Regions from separate parts of the Rhodopseudomonas sp. BAL398 genome, predicted to be linked through region 2. Evidence: predicted binding sites of a transcription regulator. Region 2 holds the regulator's gene; the other holds the start of a gene.
The links. Region 2 encodes LexA, which represses DNA repair genes until DNA is damaged. Its sites were predicted from a motif close to TGTTCNNNNTGTGTTCNG; they were not measured.

Region 1 (4,416 bases), 2.0 Mb from region 2:
CGCCGGGTCGCGCGCGGGCTCGTTGAGGCCGAGATGCTTGAAGGCGTGGCTGGTGAGCAGGCGGCCGCGCGGGGTGCGTTGCAGATAGCCGCACTGGATCAGGAACGGCTCGATGATGTCCTCGATGGCGTCGCGCGGCTCGGACAGTGCCGCCGCCATGGTTTCAACGCCGACCGGGCCGCCGGCATAGTTCATCGCGATCGTCGTCAGATAGCGGCGGTCCATGGCGTCGAGGCCAGCGGCGTCGACTTCCAGCGCACTAAGCGCATGGTCGGCAATGTTGCGGTCGATCGAGCTGGCGTCGGCCGCGGAGGCGAAATCGCGCACCCGGCGCAGCAGGCGGCCGGCAATGCGCGGCGTGCCGCGGGCGCGGCGCGCGATCTCGTTGGCGCCGTCGGGGGTGATGCCGATCGACAGCACCCGGGCGCCGCGGGTGACGATGCTTTCGAGTTCCGCGATGGTGTAGAAATTCAACCGCACCGGAATGCCGAAGCGGTCGCGCAGCGGATTGGTCAACAGGCCGGCGCGGGTGGTGGCGCCGACCAAAGTGAATTTCGACAATTCGATCTTCACCGAACGCGCCGCGGGGCCTTCGCCGATGATCAGATCGAGCTGAAAATCCTCCATCGCCGGATACAGCACTTCTTCCACTGCCGGACTGAGGCGATGGATCTCGTCGATGAACAGCACGTCGCGATCTTCCAGATTGGTCAGTAATGCGGCGAGATCGCCGGCCTTGGCGATGACGGGTCCGGAGGTGGCGCGAAAGCCGACGCCGAGCTCGCGCGCCACGATCTGCGCCAGCGTGGTCTTGCCGAGGCCGGGCGGGCCGACGAACAGCACATGGTCCAGCGCCTCGCCGCGTTTGCGCGCGGCGTCGATGAAGATCTGCAGATTGGCGCGGGCCTGCTGCTGGCCGACGAATTCGGCGAGCAGCTGCGGGCGCAGCGCGGTGTCGCCGACATCATCGCTGCGGCGCTCGGGGGTGACGATGCGGGAAGGCTGGGTCATGGCGCGAGCCTAGCACGCCGGGCGCGCGTTCTCCCCTCCCCCTTGCGGGGAGGGGTCGGGGGTGGGGGGAGCCGCGAGTCACGCGGGTGCGGCGTTCCCCCACCCCAACCCTCCCCCGCAAGGGGGGGAGGGAGCAGGGAGGCGCCCGCCGCGAAGCATCGCCTGCGGCTCGGGATCCCGGATAGAAGCTGCGCGGCTTCCGGGATGACCGCGTTGCGCGCGGTCACTTCGACAATTCCTTCAGCCCGAGCTTGATCAGCTGGGCGGTCTCCGCCCCCTCGCCGGCGCTGCGCGCGGCCGCGGCGATGGCCGCGGACGCCTGCGGCGCGCCATAGCCGAGATTGACCAGCGCCGAGATCGCGTCGGTGACCGGGCGCGGCGCGCGCTGGTCATCGATCGCGCCGCTCAGTTGCGCCAGCGCCGGATCGACATCGGCGAAGGCCGGCACCTTGTCTTTCAGCTCGGTGACGATGCGCTCGGCGACCTTGGCGCCGACGCCCGGCGTGCGCGCCACCGCGGCCTTGTCACGCATCGCGATCGCATTGGCGAGGTCGGAAGGCGGCAGGGTCGAGAGCACCGCCAGCGCCACCTTGGCGCCGACGCTCTGCACCGTCTGCAACAGCCGAAACCATTCGCGCTCGTGATCGCTGCGAAAGCCGAACAGCTTGATCTGATCCTCGCGCACATAAGTCTCGATCGACAGCACCGCGGCGCCGCCGGCCTGCGGCAGCGCCTGCAGCGTGCGGCTCGAGCAATGCACCTGATAGCCGACGCCGCCGACGTCGAGGATCACATAATCCTCGCCGTAGGAATCGATCACGCCTTTGAGTTTGCCGATCATCTCCCCTCTCCCGCTTGCGGGGGAGGGGCCGGGGGTGGGGGCAGCCGCGAGTCATGCGGGTGCGGCGTTCCCCCACCCCCGCCCTCCCCCGCAAGCGGTGGAGGGAGTGCGCCGTGCCAGCCGCCGCTCATGCGCCCACCACCTTCAGCCGCAGCAGCGCGGTGCCGCGATGATGGGCGTGGGTGATGGCGATGGCCAGCGCGTCGGCGGCGTCGGCGGATTTCGGCTCGGCCTTCGGCAGCAGGATTTTCAGCATCATCTGGATTTGCGCCTTGTCGGCATGGCCGGCGCCGACCACGGTTTTCTTGACCTGGTTGGGGGCATATTCGGCGACGCTGAGCCCGACCATCGCCGGCGCCAGCATCGCCACGCCCCGCGCCTGCCCGAGTTTCAGCGTGGCGACGCCGTCCTTGTTGACGAAAGTCTGCTCAACCGCGGCCTCGTCGGGCTGAAACTCGGCCAGCACTTGGGCCAGGCCCTGATGAATCGCCAGCAGCCGCTCGGCCAGCGGCAGGCTGTTGGGCGGCTCCACAGAGCCGCAGCCGATAAACACCAGCCGATTGCCCTCGCTCTCGATCACGCCCCAGCCGGTACGGCGGAGGCCCGGATCGATGCCGAGAATACGGACGGGAATGCGAATCGGCGGAACTGTCATGGCGCGACGATAACGCCACAGCAAAGTGAACGAAACAGAAACAAACGGGAGTTGACTGTTAAAGCCGCCTCGTGCCCCGGACGCAGTGCAACGCGCCGCGCAGCGGCGTGGTGCGCTGCTGAGCCGGGGCCCCGGTTGGGGCGGCGCGCGAAGCGGGGTCCCGGATCTGCGCAGCAGCGCTGCGCGCTGCGGCGCGTCCGGGACACGGGAATTGGACGAATCGCGACGGCGGCCGACGGCCTCAGCCGCCCATCTTTTCCATCAGCGCGTCGGAGACTTCGAAATTGGCGTAGACGTTCTGGACGTCGTCGTGCTCGTTGAGCAGATCGATCAGCTTGAGCAGCTTTTCGGCGGTTTCGTCGTCGACCGGGACGGTATTTTGCGGCTTCCAGGTCAGCTGCGCCTTGCGGGCCTCGCCGAATTTCGCCTCCAGCGACTTGGCGACGTCGCGGAAGGTTTCTTTCGAGGCGTAGATCTCGTGGCCCTCGTCGGACGACAGCACGTCGTCGGCGCCGGCCTCGATCGCGGCGTCCAGCATGTCGTCGGCGGAGGCCTTGTCGGCGTCGTATTCGATGATGCCGACATTGTCGAACATGAACGACACCGAACCGGTTTCGCCGAGATTGCCGCCGGATTTGGTGAAATAGGAGCGGATGTCGGAGGCGGCGCGGTTGCGGTTGTCGGTCAGCGCCTCGACGATCACCGCGACGCCGCCGGGGCCATAGCCCTCATAGCGGATCTCGTCATAATTTTCGGCGTCGCCGCCGGTGGCCTTCTTGACCGCGCGCTCGATCGAATCCTTCGACATGTTCTCCTGCCGCGCCGAGATCATTGCGGCGCGCAGCCTTGCATTCATCGCCGGATCGGGCTGGCCCATCTTGGCCGCGACGGTGATTTCCCGCGCCAGCTTGCTGAACAGCTTGGACTTCTGGGCATCCTGCTTGCCCTTGCGGTGCATGATGTTCTTGAACTGGGAATGTCCGGCCATGCGGTCTCTCTTGGCTTTGGTCAGGATGAACGGTTCGGGGCGGCGCGGGTTTATAGGCCGGCCGCCGGCAAAATCAAAGACTTGCACGGAAAGCCGGCAAGCATTCGACTTTTGGATGTCAATTCGGGCATCGGGAAATTAACCACGGTTTCACCCAACGATGCGAGTATCGGCCCCGTAGTTCCCCTCATGCGAGAAATTTCATGGCCTTCGGTCTGTTTCGAAAGCGGGTGCACGAACCAGTGGTGGAGGTGGTGGCGCCGGCCTTGGCTCCCGATCTGTCCGCCGTGCCGCCGCCGCAGGAGCCCGATTCCGCCCACGAGATCCTTGAACTGCTGGAACTCGAGCTCGGATCGCTGATCCGCCAGCTCGAGCGCGCCGCCAATTCGGTGGCCGGCGGCGCGCAAGCCACCGCCGACACCTTGCAGACGATTCGCCAGCGCACCGACGCATTGACCGGGCGGACCAGCGCCGCGCATTCGACCGCGACGACATTCTCCCAGGCCGCCGACAAATTTACCGATTCGGCGAAAGGGATCGGCGACCAGGTGCGCGAGGCGAGCCAGCTCGCCGACCAGGCCAGCGCCGCCGCCATTGAGGCCAGCGCCAATGTCGACCGCCTGCGGGAATCCTCGGCGGCGATCGGCAATGTGGTCAATCTGATCGCCAAGATCGCCAAGCAGACCACGCTGCTGGCGCTGAATTCGACGATCGAGGCGGCGCGCGCCGGCGCCGCCGGCCGCGGCTTCGCGGTGGTCGCCACCGAGGTCAAGGCGCTGGCGGTGCAGACCCACGACGCCACCGAGGAAATCAAGCGCAAGATCGACGCGCTGCAAAGCGACGCGGCCAATTCGGTCGACGCGGTGCACCGGATCTCGCAGGCGATCGCCGCGATCCGCCCGGTGTTCGACAACGTCAACA
Region 2 (4,416 bases):
TGCGGCGCGAGGCGCCGCCGCGGGTGCGGCGACAGGCGCCGTCGCGGCGCTGGGCGGCGCGCTGCTTTCCGGCGGGCGATAATCATCGCTGAAGCTCGGCATGGCGCCCTTGCTCCAGTCGTGCCGGATCGAATAGGCGGTGATAAAACCGATCGCCCCGAGGGTGGCGACGATCCGAAACAGCCACTTCGCAAAATTGTCCTGCATCTATGCGCTCCCAATCTTTGCCCGAGAGTTTCAACAGCCGCCGTGACGCTGCTAGAGGGGGCACGCGCCGATCACAATAATGATTTCGTTGGGGATGCGCGACCGCCTCACCATCAGCGCGCGGCGCCTTGCGCAAAGTGCGGCATCGACATAAGCCGGACACCGCGTTACCGCGCCCCACACCATCGTCCCGCAGGCGCGCGAATCCAAACCGGAGACTGACATGGCCCTGATGCCGGTTGCCGACGCCCTGTCGGCGGTGCTCGACGGCGCGCTGCCGCTGCCCGAGGAAAGCGTCGCGCTCGACACCGCGCATCGCCGGGTTCTGGCGCGCGATCTTGCCGCCCTGCGGACCCAGCCGCCACAGCCGATGTCGGCGATGGACGGCTATGCGGTGCGGGCGGCGGATGTCGCCACCGCCGGCGCCAGGCTGCGGGTGATCGGCGAGGTCGCGGCCGGCCGGCCGGCCGATGTGGCACTGCGTGACGGCGAGGCGCTGCGGATCTTCACGGGCGGGGTGATCCCCGCCGGCGCCGACACGGTGGTGATCCAGGAAGACACGCTGCGCGACGGCGACATCGTCACCATCACCGAAGCGGCGCAGCCCGGCCGGCATATCCGCCCGGCCGGAATCGATTTTGAGACGGGCCAGGTGCTGCTGCGCCGCGGAACCAGGCTCAGCGACCGTGATCTATCGCTGGCCGCCGGGATGAACCATCCGATGCTGCCGGTGCATCGGCGCCCATTGGTGGCGATGCTCGCCACCGGCGACGAATTGGTGATGCCGGGCACCGAGCCGGGTCCTGGACAGATCGTCTATTCCAACGGCTATGCGCTGCGGGCATTGGCGCGTGATGAGGGCGCCGAGATCACCGATCTCGGCATCGCCGCCGATACGATGGAGGCCACCACCTCGGCGATCCGGCGGGCACGCGATGCCGGCGCCGATCTGTTGGTCACCACCGGCGGCGCCTCGGCCGGCGACCACGACATGGTCAAACGCGCGCTGGAGGCCGAAGGCGTCGATCTGGCATTCTGGAAGATCGCAATGCGGCCGGGCAAACCGATGATGCATGGCCGGCGCGGGGCGATGGCGGTGATCGGCCTGCCCGGCAATCCGGTGTCGTCCTATGTCTGCGCCTTCCTGTTCATGGTGCCGCTGATCCGGGCGCTGGCGGGACGCCACGAGGTGCACCACGTACCCCAGCCGGCCAAGCTTGGCGGCGACCTTCCCGCCAATGACCAGCGCCAGGACTATGTCCGCGCCCGGCTCGAGATCGACCCGGACGGACAATTGCTGGCGACGCCGGTGCAACGCCAGGATTCCTCGCTGCTGGGCAAGCTCGCCGCGGCGCAGGCCCTGGTGATCCGTTCACCATTCGCCCCGGCGGCCAGCGCCGGTTCGGCCTGTACCATCCTGAAGCTCCCCTTGTAGCAAAAGCTCAAATTGTTACCGGCAAATTATGGGGTTGCAGAACACATATGGAACATATAGTGTTCGTTCATGATTTGTTTCTGGCCGTGCGGTTCTGGCAATCTGCATTTGGGGGCTCTTGTGGCGCCTTGCGGAACATGCGGCGACAGACTGGGGATTGGTCGAGATGCTCACGCGCAAACAATATGAATTGCTGCGATTCATCAACGAGCGGCTGAAGGAAGCCGGCGTCCCCCCCTCGTTCGACGAGATGAAGGATGCGCTGGATTTACGCTCCAAATCCGGCATTCACCGGCTGATCACCGCGCTGGAAGAGCGCGGCTTCATCCGCCGGCTGCCCAATCGCGCCCGCGCCATCGAAGTCATCAAGTTGCCGGAGATGGGCATCAATCCCGGCGGCAACGGCCGTCGCGGCTTCACTCCGAGCGTAATCGAAGGCAATCTGGGCAAGGTTCGCCCCGCCAGCTCCAACCCCGCCGAGGATGATTCCAGCCGCAACGTCTCGGTGCCGGTGATGGGCCGGATCGCCGCCGGCACGCCGATCGAGGCGTTGCAGACCCGCAGCCACACCATCAGCGTGCCGCCCGACATGCTCGGCGCCGGCGAGCACTACGCGCTGGAAGTGCGCGGCGATTCGATGGTCGATGCCGGCATCCTCGACGGCGACATGGCGCTGATCCAGCGCCATGAGAGTGCCGAGACCGGCGACATCGTGGTGGCGCTGATCGACGAGGAGGAAGCCACGCTGAAGCGGTTCCGCCGACGCGGCGCCTCGATCGCGCTGGAGCCAGCCAACGCCTCCTACGAAGTTCGGATCCTGCCGCCGAACCGGGTGCGGATTCAGGGCAAGCTGGTCGGGCTGTATCGTAAATACTGAGGCTGTTCGCGCTCAGTCGGTGTCGCGCTGATCGGTTGGCGCGGGCGTTGCGTCGACCGGCGCCGCGCCCCGCGACGAAGTGCTGATCCGGGCCGTCGTGGCGTTCGGATCGGCCGGCGCCCAGGGCCGATCGGTGCCGCGCGGGCGGACCGCGTCGATTGCCCATCCATCGCCCCCATCGCGGCCGCGCCGCAAGGCCAGCGCGCCGCCGCGGCGCCATTGCTCCGGACCGATCAGCCGCGCCGCGCAATCGTCCGGCGCAGGCAGCGCGCTGACGATCACGGCCGCGCGCGTGCAATCATCGTCCAGCGCCTCCGGGCGCTTCGCCAGCGCCACCAGCGCGCCGTCCGCCAGCGCCGTGACGCAGCCGTCGGCGTCGCAGGATACGTCTTGCGTCAGCGACCCATCGCCGCCCTGGCGCGAATCGCCATCCGCCGCCAGCCATTCCTTGAGCAGGAAGGCGTCGTTGCCGCTCTGCATCAGCCGTAGCCGGCCGTCGGCGCCCCGTACCGCGACTTGCCGGCCGTCATCCGACACCCGCATCGCAGGCTGCGGCTTCAGCAGCGCCCAGCCCGCCGCCACGGCGATCGCCAGCGCACCGGCAAAGCGCAGCGGCGTGCGCAACAGGGCGAGCGCAATCATCCCGATGGTGGCGAGCAGGAGCGCTCCGGTGCCGAACGCCGCGACCCGGCCGATCGCGCCGGGCAGTGCCGCGACCCATTGCGCCACCACGATCATCCAGTCGATGCCGATTTCCATCAGCCGCCAGAACACGCCGTCGAAGCCGAACGGCATCGCCACCAGCCCCAGCAGGCCCGCCGGCATCACCAGGGCCGAGACCACGGGCATTGCCGCCAGATTGGCCAGCACCCCATAGGGGGTGGCGCGGTGGAAGTGAAACGCCGCATAGGGCGTGGTGGCCAGGCCCGCGACCAGCGACGCCAGCGCCAGCATGGCGATCTCGCGGCCGCCCCACAGCGCCGCGCGCGCGGTCGCCGAGTGGTCGGGCGCGGCCAACAGCGCCGGCATCCCAATCTGGACCAGCGCCACCAGCCCCAACGTGGCGGCGAACGACATCTGGAAGCTCGGATGCACCAGGGCTTCCGGCGCGATCAGCAGCACCACTAACGCGGCCACCGCCAGCGTCCGGAAGGTGATGGCGCGGCGATCGACCATCACGGCGATCAGCACCACGGCGGTCATCAAAAACGAGCGCTGCGTCGCCACCTCGGCGCCGGACAGCAGCAGATAGAACGCCGCGGCCGCCAGCGCCGCCGCGGCAGCCGCTTTCTTGATCGGAAACGTCACCGTCAGCGCCGGGATCAGCGCCAGCAGCGCGCGCACCACGAAGAACACCACGCCGGCCACCACCGCCATGTGATAGCCCGAGATCGACAGCACATGGCCGAGCCCGGAGATGAACATCGCGTCGTTGACCGGCGTCGAGATCGCGTCGCGCCGCCCGGTCAGCAAGGCGGTGGCGATCGCGCGCGTGTCGCCGTCCAGCGTCAATCGGATCCTGGCATCGATGGCGTCGCGCAGATTCTGCATCAGGGCGGCGTAGCGCAGCCGCCAGCCGCCATCGCCCGGCGGGTCGCGTGGTGTGATGGCGCCCATCACGAAGCCGGACGCCGCGATGCCCTGGAAATACAGGTCGCGGCCGAAATCGTAGCCGCCCGGTCGCAACGGCGCCAGCGGCGGCTGCAGCCGGGCCTTCAAGGCGACGAAGCTGCCGACCGCGGGCGCGGCTCCCTTCTTCACCGACAGCCGCACCCGTTCGAGTTTGATCGGCCGGCGCGGGCTGTCCATGGTCGCGACCCGCAGCACGAAGCGATCGCTGCGCGTGCGATCCTCACGGGTCTCGACATAGCCCTGCAGCGAAACCGAATAGAGTGGC

Region 1: a site for LexA is predicted at 2,533-2,550, ahead of ruvC (crossover junction endodeoxyribonuclease RuvC). Genes of this name have one in related genera too.

What each region holds. Positions count from the first base shown of each region.
Region 1 covers NZ_CP133111.1:5,350,056-5,354,471, reverse strand. The annotation lists gene ruvB (Holliday junction branch migration DNA helicase RuvB) at 1-1,011, opposite strand, end outside; gene ruvA (Holliday junction branch migration protein RuvA) at 1,235-1,852, opposite strand; gene ruvC (crossover junction endodeoxyribonuclease RuvC) at 1,980-2,507, opposite strand; gene RBJ75_RS25170 (YebC/PmpR family DNA-binding transcriptional regulator) at 2,749-3,495, opposite strand; gene RBJ75_RS25165 (methyl-accepting chemotaxis protein) at 3,699-4,416, shown strand, end outside.
Region 2 covers NZ_CP133111.1:1,315,449-1,319,864, forward strand. The annotation lists gene RBJ75_RS06270 (hypothetical protein) at 1-207, opposite strand, end outside; gene glp (gephyrin-like molybdotransferase Glp) at 431-1,642, shown strand; gene lexA (transcriptional repressor LexA) at 1,809-2,519, shown strand; gene RBJ75_RS06285 (ComEC/Rec2 family competence protein) at 2,532-4,416, opposite strand, start outside.